DNA from 3 places in the Oribacterium sp. HCP28S3_H8 genome. Region 3 is predicted to be linked to each of the others. Evidence: a T-box and tRNA genes for the amino acid it is inferred to sense, from the RefSeq annotation. Region 3 holds a T-box; the other regions hold tRNA genes.
What was found. A T-box is a leader RNA that pairs with one kind of tRNA and senses whether it is charged. The one in region 3 lies ahead of ACTNEN_RS00215 (threonine--tRNA ligase), so its partner is inferred to be a tRNA-Thr.

Region 1 (4,832 bases), on a different contig from region 3:
TATATTCGAAGCAGCCTGCAATAACAAATCCTCCCAAAAGACCGCCCAGATGTGCAATCAGATTAATGGAGCCATCTTCCAGCGCAGGGCTTAGAGAAATCAGGATGGAGAAAAGAACCCGCTTTATGGGGAAAAGTCTGCGTAATTCCGGCAGCATTGCAAAAATAAGAAATACAGCGGTAAGTCCAAAGATTCCGCCTGAAGCGCCTGCGGACAGGCGTGCGGTTCCGCTCAAAATATCCCATGCCATTGTGGCAAGATTCCCGGAGATGCCGGCAAAGCCATAAATGGCAAGAAACCGGATTTTACCATAATATCTCTCGACGATCGGACCTTCGACCATCAGGGCAAGCATGTTGCTGGCAAGATGCTCAAAGCCAAAATGTACAAACATAGCGGTGACAAGACGATACCACTCTCCCTGCATCAGGATATATGGTGTATACATGGCTCCGAAGCGGAGTGCAATATCGGGATTTTCGCTTCCGCCTGCAAGGGCTTCCAGGAGGTAAATCAAAATATTGATTGCAATTAATAAGAACGTTGCCCATGGAATATCTGCGCGAGTTTGCTTCATGCTAGGTACCTCTCAGAGATGTTGCGTCTGTAAATGCAAAAAGCTCAGTGACCGAAATCACTGAGCTTTTATGTACATGCGCCTTCAGGGACTCGAACCCTGGACAAATAGATTAAGAGTCTACTGCTCTACCAACTGAGCTAAAGGCGCCTGACGGAAATATACTATACACATTGAGAACCATTCTGTCAACTGGAAATTTTAAAAAAAATATTCATGCGCCAGCTGCAGCCTACCGGAACGCCGGCAGGTTCCAGCGGAAATAGATGGCAAGGAAACGAATCAGAACCGTACAAAGCATGCTGATCACAGCGGCAATCAATTGCTGCAATCCTACCGTCTGAAGCTCTGTATATAGCAATGCTCCGGCAATTGCCGCAATTCCATAAACCCGCTTCCGCATAATGAGCGGCATCTGCCCCGCCATGATATCACGCAGGATACCTCCGCCGATTCCCGTAAGGACGCCGACAAAGGATGTAAGGAAGGTATTGTCGCCATAGCCCGCATTCACCGCAGTGCGGCATCCGACCACTACAAAAGCAGCGAGCCCGATCGAGTCGGCAGCATTCAGGATCAGAGCTGTTCTGGCATGTGTCTGGTCAAAGCGGTCAAAAAAACGTTTGCCTAGACGATGCCGTTCCAAAACAAATGAAATCAGGCATGTCACAAAGGACACATCCACATAAATCGGACGGCGGAACATTGCAGGCGGTGTTTCTCCGAGAATCAGATCCCGGATCATTCCACCACCGACCGCGGTGACGCATCCCAGCAGGATCGCTCCAAAAATATCCATTTTCCGCTCTTTGGCAACCATTACACCGGATACGGCGAACGCAACGGTTCCGATCATTTCCAAGGCAAAAATAAGGTGATCAAAATTCATATGTTCAATTTATAGTATCGCTCTAAAATACACTCTCATATAAGATGCCGCAGCACTTATTTACTGCACTTGCTTAGTTTAACAATATTTATTTCAAAATACAATTGACAGACATGTATTCCTGTGATAAATTATACGAGTTCTCAGAAATGAGACAAGCTGGCATAGCACAGTCGGTAGTGCGTCGCATTGGTAGTGCGGAGGTCACCGGTCCGATTCCGGTTGCCAGCTTTTTTATTTTTGTTTTAAGACCTGGAAATGAGTGTTGCTTTATACTACTTTTTCCCTGGTCTTTTTTTTATCTGAAATACATGAGTTTATCTGTTCATCCGGAATGCATGAATTGTTATTTGTCATAGTCCCGTTTCCCAAAGATTCCGGTGCCGACCCGGATCATGGTGGCGCCCTCTTCCACTGCCACTGTGTAATCGGCGGTCATGCCCATAGAGAGGATGTCTGCATCGACGCCGGGATATCCTGCGGCTTTAAGACGTTCCTCTAAAGCCTTGAGATTTCTAAAGTGAATGCGGTTGGTCTCGGCATCTTCCGTGTAAGGCGCAGATGTCATAAGACCACGGACATGGACATGAGGCAGAGCGCCGATTTTTTCAGCCATCGGCAGTGTTTCCTCCGCAGTGAATCCCCATTTACTTTCCTCTCCTGCGATGTTTACCTCCAGCAGGATATCCATCACCTTATCGTGCTTTGCCGCCTGCTTCTCGATCTCTGCGGCAAGTTCCAGACTGTCTACGGAATGAATCAGAGTCACCTTGTCAATGATATATTTAACTTTGTTTCGCTGCAGATGACCGATCATATGCCATTCCGCCCGGTCGCCGAGTTCCGCATACTTGGCAGTAATTTCCTGTACGTAATTCTCGCCAAACAGATGCTGCCCGGCAGCCATAGCGACTTCAATATCATTGACTGATTTTAGTTTGCTGACCGCGCAGAGGGTTACTTCTGCCGGATTCCGATGAACTCTCTCGCAGGCAGCAGCAACATTGGCATGCACCTCCCGGAGATTTTCCCGGATTTCCTCTGGAGTCAGTTCATATTTATCTTTCTCTAACTGCATTGTTTTCACCTCACAAAAACTACAAGCTGCTAAAACCTATCCTCAGAACCTCGTCACGGATTCCAGCATCCGCACAACAAGCTCAAGTCCCTCGCGATCCTCCGGATGAAAACGGTCCAGGAAAATACTATCAATATCCAGCACACCGATCACCGGGTGCTCTGGTTTCCGGAGGTCATGGATCGGGATCACAATTTCGGAGTTCGTCTTACTGTCGCAGGCAACGTGTCCCTCAAACTCATGTACATTTGCGACAACCAGGGGTCTGTCCTCTGCCCATGCGGTGCCGCAGACGCCTTTATGCGGATACAGATGAATGCAGGCAACCTTACCTTGAAACGGTCCCAATGTCAGATGGTCCCCATCGACAAGATAGAAGCCCGCCCAGTTTACATCCGTCACCGTATCATAAATCAGAGCCGAAGTATTGCTCAGTACCGGAATCCGGTCCGGGTCCTCTTTAGCGATTGCCTCAATTTGCTTTGCCATCAGTTCATATTGATTCATACTATGATCCTTTCGTTGCCAGGTGGATTCGTTTCACCATTTTAAATCAGTCTGTTTCCGGGGCAAAAAACTCGATGATTTTCTGGATGGCAAGATCCATGCAGGTGGGATTGGAGAAGGGATGGTCTGCATTCTCGACCTTAACAAGCTCGATCACATTTTTATCTGAGAACTCCTCTGCTTCGGAAATCGGTACCATCTCATCCTTTGTTCCGTGAATCATCAGGATGCTGTCCGCATAATCCATAAAATCGGGCTTACTCATGTCATGGACCTTCAGGTCATCAAAAAAGTCCTGAGTGAGCTTGATTTTACGGTCAAATCCGCGGATAATCTCTTTTCCTTTGGCAAGCTTGTCCTCCTCTTCCGGGGTTACTCCGGCATGCAGTGAGTCGTACATCTTGATTGCCGGGCAGCGGAATGCGATCCGGTCGTAAGGATTCGCACCTCGTTCATTAAGATACCGGAGTGTAATGTAGGCACCGAAGCTTGCACTGTAATTATACACCCGCTCTGCGTGCATCTCCGATTTCACATACTTTGTTACAAGATCCAGATAGGTTATACACTCCTCCGGGATCAGCTTGTTGCGGGCGTCCTTGCCATGGCAGGGCCAGTCAAAGCAGACCACGCCGTAGCCATGATATTTTGTGGTAATGCGCTCTGCGAATTTCTCAACCGCGTGATTATCCTTATTGCCGCCAAAGCCATAGGTTGCCACGACAATGTTTGGCAGTTTGTGGAGATCTTTAGCATAGTAAAGCTTGCACCGGATACTAAGTCCGTCTTCATTCAGGTCAAAATATTTCTGCATTTTATTATCTCTTTTCCAGTTTTTTCTAGTCTTTTTCTCAGCGCCTTTTTCTCAGTTTCCTTTTCTTAAACCCGATTTCAGGCTTAGAAATATAAAGCCCCAGCCATTTTGTATATGCCCGGGGATCAGATGTAACGATTTCAAATCTCTTTCATTTTCTGCATGCATCCTTATCAGATTTAAAACCTTGATGCAGGTTTAAGTCGATCGTCTGATAGGGGATCTCAATGCCCTCTTTACGGAAATCCTCGACGATTCTCTCGCGGAGATTGCTGCAAGCCGTGAAGTTCTCATTCACAGTATCCGTCCATACGGCAAATTTAAAAATTACGCCGTTTGAGGTAAGGTTACTGGTGGTGATGGTGATATCCTTGCGGGTGACATAGGGCTCGGTTTCCAGCGCATGCCGGATCACCTTCCGCACCTTGTCAAAATCCGAGTCATATGCCACTTCAAATTCCAGGAAATTTCCGGTTCCGGCTACATAGTTTGCATTGACGATCACCGCCTGATCAATGACGCTGTTCGGCACAATGTTGCTCTGTCCATCATAGCTCTCGATCACTACATGCCGGAAGGTCATATCCTTTACGATACCCTCCGCGATGAGGCTGCCGCCCTGCAGGATCTTAACCTTCTGCCCGATCTCAAGCGGGCGGGAAGCGGACAGCATAAAGCCGGAAATCACGTTGCTGAGCGTCTGCTGCGCTGCAAAGGTTGCAACTGCAATGAGTAAGGTACTGCTCTGCAGGATCACGGTACTGATTTCCCGCGTTACCTCAAACTGTGACAGGATGGAGTAAATCGCGATAAAAAGCAGCACAATATTTAAGAAGCTGTGCAGAAACTTGGTAAAGATACTGTTTCGTCGCTTCTGGATCCTGCGGAAGGTAAGATTGCTGAAATAAATCAGCGCGGCAAACACAATGACGATCATGAGGATCGAGAAAATTTTCTGGAAGTGTCC
Region 2 (4,832 bases), on a different contig from region 3:
ACTTCTAAAAATAAGAAGCAGAAGTCTTCTGAGGAAGATGCGTCCGGACTTAAGCTTCGCATCCTTCCGGGGACTTCCTCTAACGGAAGCACAGTGATGCTGACTGACGCAGGAGACATAAGTAGTGCCTACGACGCCATGGAGCAGATCTCCAACGACATTTCCGTAGATGACGAGGGATATGTGCATGAGGGAGCTGCTTTGAGATCAACGGGAAGTGCCGAGGCAGGCACAACACTGGCGCCAAGCCGCATAGCAGCTGCGAACTGAAGCATAGACTGAAATTTTTGCAAGTGAAAGTCATTGAAGTTTTGTGTATATTATGATACACTTTTTAAGCTTTTGTCGGTTAGAATTGTGCCGTGGAGATGGACGGGACATTTATTTATTTCTGAGGGAAGAGTCTCTGAAACTATGGGCTTCTGTCCTCTTTGGATTCTAGTTTTACCATACGGATCGTGTTATCCGCAGGGATTGCATGTATGCAATGACTTTTATGTCATGCTTATGCGTACAAAATGTGCAGTGGTGCCGTTTGGGGACAGCAAAACCAGATCCATAGACAGGAGAAAACGCTTCAGAATCAATCAGGAGGATAAATGTTAAGTGGATTAAGTTTCCTGTGGGAGGGAATCCTTGCCGTGACATGGCAGCAGATTGTCATGTACATCGTCGGTATCCTGCTCATCTGGCTCGCCATCAAAAAGGAATACGAGCCATCACTTCTTTTGCCAATGGGATTTGGCGCAATTCTTGTCAATCTGCCGGGAACTTCGGCAATCAATCAGATGATGGAGGGCGTGGGAGAGACCCACGGCATCATCCAGTGGCTCTTTGAGAGCGGAATTGCAGCGTCCGAGGCATTCCCGTTACTTCTGTTTATCGGTATTGGCGCGATGATTGATTTCGGACCGCTGCTTGCCAATCCTAAGATGTTCCTTTTTGGCGCCGGCGCACAGTTCGGTATTTTCCTTACCGTTGTTGTTGCCGTGCTGCTGGGATTTGATCTTAAGGATGCGGCTTCCATCGGTATCATCGGTGCTGCGGATGGTCCGACCTCGATCCTTGTTTCACAGGTTCTGCATAGTAATTACATCGGACCGATTGCTGTTGCGGCGTACAGCTACATGGCGCTTGTGCCGATCATTCAGCCGATGGCGATCCGCATGGTTACGACCCGGAAGGAGCGTCTGATCCGGATGGAGTATCGTCCGGGTTCCGTGTCCAAGGCAACGAAGATTGCATTCCCGATCATTGTTACCTTTATTGCAGGCTTTGTAGCACCGGACTCGGTTTCTCTTGTTGGTATGATCATGTTTGGAAATCTGATCCGGGAGTGCGGCGTACTGAACTCTCTGTCACAGACCGCGCAGGATGATCTTGCAAATCTCATCACCCTGCTGCTCGGTATTACGATTTCCTTCTCTATGAGAGCAGAGCAGTTTGTACAGGTTTCCACGATCCTCATCATGGGACTCGGACTGGTGGCGTTTATCTTTGACTCCATCGGCGGGTGCCTGCTTGCAAAATTCATCAACCTTTTCTCTAAGGAAAAGATCAACCCGATGGTTGGCGCAGCCGGCATTTCTGCATTCCCGATGAGCGCGAGAGTCATCCAGAAGATGGGACTCAAGGAAGATCCGACCAACCACCTTTTGATGCATGCGATTGGTGCCAATGTTTCCGGACAGATTGCATCCGCGGTTGCGGGTGGTATCATCCTTGGATTTTTCCGATAAAAGAGAGGTGTGACTATGAGTGCAAATTTACTTCAGGCGCTGAACATCATGTGGCAGGGCATGGCCGGTCTGTTTATCGTGATGATCCTCATCGCACTGATCGTGTATTTCCTGGGAAAGACAGGGAAGTGATTTTACAGGTAAACTAGTAGAGGTCATCCGATTCTCCGCGGTTTTGCGGATTTCGGATGACTTTTTTCTTCACTTCACCGGGAAGATTTCATCCATTTTAGCAAGAAGTTACTCATTCGGATGAATTTAACGCCGAGCGGGTTACGATCCTCCCCGGTTAAGCCTTAATCTTAAAAAATCATATTGAAAATCCGATCAGAATATGGTATATTGTGGAAGTTGCCACAATGGCTCAGTTGGTAGAGCAACGCATTCGTAATGCGTAGGTCGCCGGTTCAAGTCCGGCTTGTGGCTTTTTTTATTACCATAAAGGCATCATCATAAAAGTGCAGTTGGAGAGCGATTCTCTTCAGTCGCATTTTTTATTTGCTTTTGGGACCATGTGCATAATACCCTTGTCTTTTAAAACAAAAATTACTCGATACTACTCTAAAATTACCTGCGCTGAAAATAATGGTAAAAACTTAAATCCGTAACCTATGTGACGGAAATCCCAGGGAATCTGCGGTAGCATAATACTACAGGGAGGGAAATGACATGAGAGAAACCGCAGGAAGGATTTTCAAAATCGCAGAAGACAATCGTCCCGTGCCGGGATGCACCATCTCCAAGCTTGTGAGCGACGAACACGACTTTGGTATCACGTACTTCTCGATGGGAGCCGGTACCCGGATCAGCGCCGAGAGCTATGCTTATCCGAAGCTCATCTATATGGAGGAGGGAAACGTCGAGACGATTGGAGCAGGCGCGGAAAGCCTTCATTCGCCGGTACTTGCCGCCGGGGAGCTGCTGGTAACTCCGGTCAATATCCCGATCGGCTTAAGGACCGGCAAAGAAGCCGTGTATACAGAGATCACACTCAAGGAGGATGCCAAGATGAATGAGATTTTAAAATCCGGCAGTGTTTTTAAATTAAAAGAGCTGCTCCCGTATCAGGAGGGAAAAATTGTCAACATGGATCTGATCGACGAGGATCACCTGACACTCGCACTCATGAGCTTTGATCAGGGAACCGGACTCAGCGAGCATGCGGCGCCGGGCGAGGCACTGATCTGGGCGCTGGATGGAGAAGGCGTCATCGGATATGAGGGAAAGGAATATACCCTGCATGCAGGCGACAATTTCAAGTTTGATAAAAACGGCCGCCATTATGTTAAAGCTGTCAACAGCCGCTTCAAGATGGCACTGCTCCTCACCATGTGAGTAAGCGCGACATCTTACGGTTGATCACATAGATACCATTCATTTTAGGAGGCAATTATGAAGTATGTTGTAAATGACACTTGTATTGGCTGCGGTATGTGTGAAGGCACTTGCCCGGAGGTTTTTAAGGTTGGTGATGACGGCGTTGCGCACGCAATCGCGGAAGAAGTTCCGGCAGGCGCAGAAGAGAGCGCTGCTCAGGCAATGCAGGACTGCCCGGTAGGCGCCATCGAGGAGGCTTAATCCGGGTCTGCCAGTTTGGCGGAAGCGAATGCCTCCGGTCCGGAAACATTCGCAGCACCAAGATAAACTGAAAAACTCATAATGAAAAGGTCGTCAAATGGCGGCCTTTTTTGTTGTCTTGAAATATAAAAATTTACTGAAATATCTGCTATAATGTTTCCTTGCAGATCTTGTTCTGTGATATAAAGTATACGGATTCGTATTGTGACATCAGAGCATAAAACGCAGGGAATCCGGAAGGATGGCATCTATTGAAACATAAGATTAAGCAGCTGGAAAAAATTTCACGTTTTGGCGCTCTGGCAACACTTACAACGCTTACGACGTATCTTTACGGGATCAAGCCGGGAGAGGACCGGGGACGCCGCATGAAGCCATTTGAAGAAACCTATATCGCGCATCGTGGCTTTTTTAAAAACGGTACGGATCATCCCGAGAACTCCATGCCTGCGTTCCGGCGCGCCATCGCCCGGGGATTTGGAATTGAGATGGATGTGCAGATGACGACAGACGGGCATCTGATGGTTTTTCATGATGAAAATATGAAGCGGATGTGCGGCACAAACCGGAAGCTCTGGATGTCCAGGTTCCGGGAGGTGCGGCAGGAGACGCTGCTTAATTCCGGGGAGCATATCCCGGAGCTTCAGACGGTCTTGAATGTCATTGCCGGCAAAGTTCCGCTTGTGCTTGAGATCAAGCCGGACGGCGACTGGAAAAAAACCGCACGGGAGGTTGCCAAGGTGATGGACCAGTATCATGGGATCTGGTGCATGGAAAGCTTCCATCCGCTGATTACGGCATGGTTTCGCTTCCACAGACCATATGTGCTGAGAGGGCAGCTTGCCACAAATTTTTTTAAGGATGAGGAAAATCAGCCAAGGATCGCGCAGTTTGCGCTCAGTAATCTCCTGTTTAATTTCCTTGCAAGGCCGGATTTTATTTCCTATAATCATAAATATTTTAACCAGTTCTCGTACCGCCTGATCCGAAAGCTTTTTCCGGTAGAGAATTTTGCCTGGACAATTCATACGCCGGAGGAGCTTGCGCAGGCACGAAAGCATTTCCAGGTTTTTATATTTGATGGATTTGATCCGACAAAGAGTTGAGCGGATTATATATTATAAAAGGATTATAAAAAGGATTTGACTTATGAATATTTCTTCATACCAGATTCCGGTATTACTCAGTAAAATGACAGAGACAGCTAAGGCGTCAGCCGCTGCAGCAGAAAAGAGCATAGTTGCAGGTGGAAATGCAGTTACTGTAGCGAGTACTGCGGCAGCTGGAAGTACAGCTGTTGCAGAAAGTACAGCTGCGGCACAGACAGACCTGCGTAGACAATTGCTGGATACGATCAAGGCTGTTAACCCTCTCAACCTTTTCATGGAGATTCTCTATGTCTGCGGAGTGGTGCTCTTGATTTATGCGCTCATGCAGCTGGTCCCGGGATTTCAGCAAAATGATGAGAGCTTTAAGAAACGCGGCTTTAAGTTCCTTGTGATTGCCGTGATTCTG
Region 3 (4,832 bases):
GTGAAAAGGTCTGGAAAAATGCTTTTTGTCCGTCCTCGTCTGGTACAAAAGAGCCAATCCTTAAGATCAACTCATCTACATTTTTAACGTTTTGAATGTTTCTTGCATTTTGAGCGGGTCCTCCGGAGCTGATCCACTTATCTGCCGTGAGATCCATATGGAACACACCCTGCCCCTCGGGGATGGACTCCAGAATTGCGCGGATCTGGCTGGCATACCGGAGCTGCGCCTCTTTTGTATTGGTAACTTCTCTGCCGTACTCTATAAATACAGGTTTTCCATTCCAGTTAGTAAGGCGGGCAGTGAGTGCAAAAACATGATTTCCGTCATCCACTTCGAGACTCTTTTCGGTCTCGGTCCCCATCTGCTTCAGTGGGCAGTGTCCGCAGGGAGCATTCAGACCCATCATATACTCATAACATTTTTTGCCCTGATATGGCTCATCCGGATGACCCGAGACTTCCCGTGTCAATTGGTTGGCATAGATCATATGGTAATCCTCGGGCGAGCATGCCTGGATATACTGCCCGTCATGGTCTATGAGATCCAGAAGATTATGCAGATCGATATTTTTTTCCGGATACTCCTCTTTTACATTTTGAGTTTTTTGAATCGCATCCTGGGAGGCTATGAGATACTCACGGAATCTATCCGCATCCATAGGCTTGGCATAAAAATATCCCTGGATATAGTCACAATGGCAGTCCTTCAGAAAGTCATTTTGCTGGAGATTTTCCACGCCTTTGGCGACAGTCGCAAGCCCAGCTTTATGGCACATCTCGATAATCGACGCGACAATAGAGCGCGCAATCGGCTGGGTCTCGATCCGGTCGATAAAGCTTTTATCAATCTTGATTACATCCAGGGGATAGCGTCCGAGCATACCTAAAGAGGAGAAGCCTGTGCCGAAATCGTCGAGGAGGATTTTAGAGCCGTTTTTCTGAAACAGCGAGAGATAAAAGAAACAGCTCTGCTTTAAAATAGCAACCGAGGTTTCTGTAACCTCATAATTTACGGCACCCTGCATGAGTCCGCTTTTATTACTTAACAGAAAGATGTCATTCATGAGATCATCATTATAGAAATCCTGTCTGGACAGATTAATGGAGACGGGAATATATTTCTGATGGAGCTCCTGCATGCTTTTTTGAAACTGATATACCTGTTTTAATACATAATGGTCCAGTTCAGAGATCAGACCATTTTTTTCCAGAGCAGGGATAAAATCCGCCGGAGAAATTAAACCAAGCTCAGGGTGATGCCAGCGGATCAGGGCTTCCGCAGAGCTGGGCTTGCCGTCCTGGGTACGGACGATCGGCTGAAAATATACTTTTATATTTCCATTTTTCAGGCTGCTCTGAAAGGAAGATAGTATTTCTGCCTGATTGACATATGCGTTATGCATAGCAGAATCAAATATAGCCACGCTTCCTTGCTCCTGAGAATCTACGGTTTCATTCGCGAGGATAGTTCTGTCGATCATGTGAGACACATCAATGGAAGTATCGTCGATCAGATAGACACCGCATCTTAGATGCAGATGTACATTGCGGCTGCCGTTTTTCCATTGCTGCTCCAGCAGGCTTTCCAGACGATTATTATTAAGATTTGTTTTTTTTGTGAGGAAAAGAAAGCAGTCAGCATCCAGACGGGAGGAGACTACTGGCTTGATCCAGCTTTCACGTAATGTATTAAAGATGAACTTTAAGATTTCGTCTCCGCACTTAATGCCAAAAATATCATTTAATGCCTTGAAATTACGGAGATCAAACAGGACCATGGCATAATCTGTTGGATTGGCATGCTGGAACAGAAGTTCCGTATCCCGGATAAAGCCTTTCCTTGAGCAGCTGTCAGTCAGAGTATCATAGTATTCATGTTCCAGAAGCCTTGTGAGTTCATCATGATTGCTGGGAAGCCGTGTGGATATCATGGCACGCTCCCCTACAGTACTGAGTACAAGAGCATGACCCTTTCTGCCATCCTCCAGTTCCATATCTACAGCATCAACCGTTTCATTTATGCCACGGATCGGATCCATATAGGTCTTAGGACCATGGATGTGATTGGCAACCGGGCAGGGTGGGCAGGGTTCATCCAGGTTCATGAGGCAATGATAGCATTTTTCGCCCTTTTTAAGCTGTGGATAAAGAGACTTTATGGTATCATTACAGCTAACCACATTATAATCTTCATCAATAACATATACACCGGAGGATTTTTGTTTCATAGGCTTCATCATTTTTCCTTTTGCCACAGGGCTGCCATGATATCAGACCACCAGAGCAGTGACTTTTTTCTTATGAAAATACTTATATATTATCATGGATGTGTAATAATAGCAATGCAGCGATAGATTCTCTACTTGACAAAAAGGTGATGCCTTACTACTTGAGATGCAGAGCTTCCAGTAATTAAGAGATTCCAGCTTGACAAAGTCTGAGAACGAGATTAGAATCAGGAAGAAATTAATAAAGAAATCGTTGATGAGGAGAGTAACCCGAGCTTAAGCTTGAGAGAGGAGCCGTATGGTGCGAGGCTCTGCGGAGGTTCCGGTGAAGACCACCTCGGAGAGATCCTTAATCGGATACGTTGATTACGTTACAATCTTTCAAGCGGCTGGATCTGAGCATTCAGCAATTTGGGTGGAACCGCGAGTGATATCGTCCCAATCTGTCATAGTTTATAGACAGATTGGGATTTTTTTATGAAAAGAATTGCAAAGTGACAGTAAGCTTCCCCAAAGGGCTTTTTGTTGCGGTGAGGAGTATCATATGGAGAGAGAAGAGTATTTACAGGTTTACCGGCATTCTCTGGCACACATTCTGGCTAAGGCTGTGATTGAGCTGTATGGTAAGGATGTTCAGTACGCGATCGGACCTCAGATCGAGGATGGCGCGTACTACGACTTTGTACTTCCGGAGGGAAAGAGCATTACCGAGGCTGATTTCAAGACCATCGAGAACAAGATGCACGAAATCATCAAGAGAAGGGAAGCATGGACCCGGAAGGAGGTTTCCAGAGAGGAGGCTCTCGAGCTTTTTAAGGATCAGAAGTTCAAGACAGAGCTGATCAAGGAGCTTCCGGAGGGGGAGACCATCACCGTATATTACACAGGCGATGATTATGTGGATCTTTGCCGCGGACCTCATGTAGAAAATTCACAGGAGCTTATGAGCGCCGCTTTTCAGATTCACAGCTGCTCCATGGCATACTGGAGAGGTGATGAAAAGCGGGAGCATATGCAGCGGGTTTACATGTATGCATATCCCAGCAAGGACGAGCTGAAGCAGCATGTTAAGATGATTGAGGAAGCAAGAGAGCGGGATCATAAAAAGATCGGCGCTCAGCTTGAGCTCTTTATGTTTAACGAGACTGCTCCTGGTATGCCGTACTGGCTGCCTCGTGGATGGCAGATGTATCAGGCACTTCTCAAGTACAGCCGTGAGGTACAGAGAAGACATGGCTATACAGAGATTGCCGCGCCGCTCATCAATAATAAGAAGCTGTGGCTGATTTCCGGTCACTGGGCACATTATCTTAACAACATGTTTATTGTTCCGGGACTGGATGGCTATACCAGTGCGGATGCCAATATTGAGGATGTAGTAGAGGATCTTAAGGACGCGGATGCTGCCAAGAAGCAGGTAAAGATCCAGGCAGGATCGGTTGTATATAACCGTGAAAATCCGGATACCATGGCTGCAAAGCCGATGAACTGTCCTAACGCAATGCTTACCTATAAGAGAAAGAATCGTTCTTATAAGGAGCTGCCGATCCGCTACAGTGAGTACGATGTACTGCACCGCAAGGAGAAATCCGGACAGATGAATGGTCTGTTCCGTGTACAGGAGTTCCGTCAGGATGATGACCATACCTTTGTCATGGAGTCTCAGATCAAGGAGGAGATTGCAGATATCATCTCCATCGCAGATGAGGTTTACAAGACCTTTGGCGTAACCTATCGTGCAGAGCTGTCCACAAGACCGGATGACTTTATGGGGGACATTGAGGTCTGGAACCGTGCAGAGGCAGATCTCAAGCAGATCCTTGACGAGCAGTATGGCGAGGGCGGCTATGAGATCAATGAAGGTGACGGTGCATTCTACGGACCTAAGATTGATCTCCAGATCAAGGATGCGCTCGGCCGTGAATGGCAGTGCGGTACTATCCAGCTTGACTTCCAGCTGCCGCATAATTTCGGTCTTACCTATACAGCAGAGGATGGCAGCCAGCAGATGCCTGTTGTAATTCACCGTGCAATCTACGGCTCCCTGGAGCGGTTTATCGGCATCGTCATTGAGAACTTCAAGGGCAACTTCCCGTTCTGGCTGAATCCGTATCAGGTTGGACTGGTTCCGATCCGTGAGGAGCACAACGCTTATGCAAAGAAGGTAGAGGATCTGCTTCTTAAGAATGGTGTACGTGTCGAGGCGGATTATTCGGATAAGAATATGAAGACCAAGATCAAGAACTTTAAGAACTTTAAGGATCCATATATCTTAGTCCTTGGAGATAAGGAAGCGGAGGAGAACACCGTTTCAATCAATGTACGGGGCTCCAACAAGCAGATTCAGAATGTACCGCTGGAGAAGTTTGTCGAGATGTGTAAGGAGCTGAATGAAAAGCATAGCCTGGAGCTGATCCAGTCACTTGACTGAAAGTCAGCAGCTGTAAGCTGAGATACTGGAGCTGCTTTTCTTACATCGGCGGGTCATTGGTATGGATCATTAGTGTTTACAGAATTTAATATTCACTGTGATCCAAACAGAAAACAAAAGTCAAAAGCGAAACCGGTAACCACTCCCCGGTTTCGCTTTTTCTATAATCTG

Region 1: it encodes a tRNA-Thr, which carries the amino acid that the T-box ahead of ACTNEN_RS00215 (threonine--tRNA ligase) is inferred to sense. The anticodon was not compared.
Region 2: it encodes a tRNA-Thr, which carries the amino acid that the T-box ahead of ACTNEN_RS00215 (threonine--tRNA ligase) is inferred to sense. The anticodon was not compared.

The regions. Positions count from the first base shown of each region.
Region 1 is NZ_JBQHUZ010000004.1:67,049-71,880, reverse strand. It holds gene ACTNEN_RS06045 (rhomboid family intramembrane serine protease) at 1-577, opposite strand, end outside; tRNA gene ACTNEN_RS06040 (tRNA-Lys) at 655-727, opposite strand; gene ACTNEN_RS06035 (trimeric intracellular cation channel family protein) at 810-1,466, opposite strand; tRNA gene ACTNEN_RS06030 (tRNA-Thr) at 1,625-1,697, shown strand; gene ACTNEN_RS06025 (YggS family pyridoxal phosphate-dependent enzyme) at 1,813-2,544, opposite strand; gene ACTNEN_RS06020 (GAF domain-containing protein) at 2,587-3,051, opposite strand; gene ACTNEN_RS06015 (alpha/beta hydrolase family protein) at 3,098-3,865, opposite strand; gene ACTNEN_RS06010 (mechanosensitive ion channel family protein) at 4,017-4,832, opposite strand, start outside.
Region 2 is NZ_JBQHUZ010000004.1:295,058-299,889, forward strand. It holds gene ACTNEN_RS06995 (CapA family protein) at 1-270, shown strand, start outside; gene ACTNEN_RS07000 (sodium ion-translocating decarboxylase subunit beta) at 600-1,739, shown strand; tRNA gene ACTNEN_RS07005 (tRNA-Thr) at 2,093-2,165, shown strand; gene ACTNEN_RS07010 (cupin domain-containing protein) at 2,409-3,074, shown strand; gene ACTNEN_RS07015 (ferredoxin) at 3,132-3,317, shown strand; gene ACTNEN_RS07020 (glycerophosphodiester phosphodiesterase family protein) at 3,569-4,423, shown strand; gene ACTNEN_RS07025 (hypothetical protein) at 4,467-4,832, shown strand, end outside.
Region 3 is NZ_JBQHUZ010000001.1:41,868-46,699, forward strand. It holds gene ACTNEN_RS00210 (EAL domain-containing protein) at 1-2,230, opposite strand, end outside; T-box leader at 2,475-2,674, shown strand; gene ACTNEN_RS00215 (threonine--tRNA ligase) at 2,775-4,661, shown strand.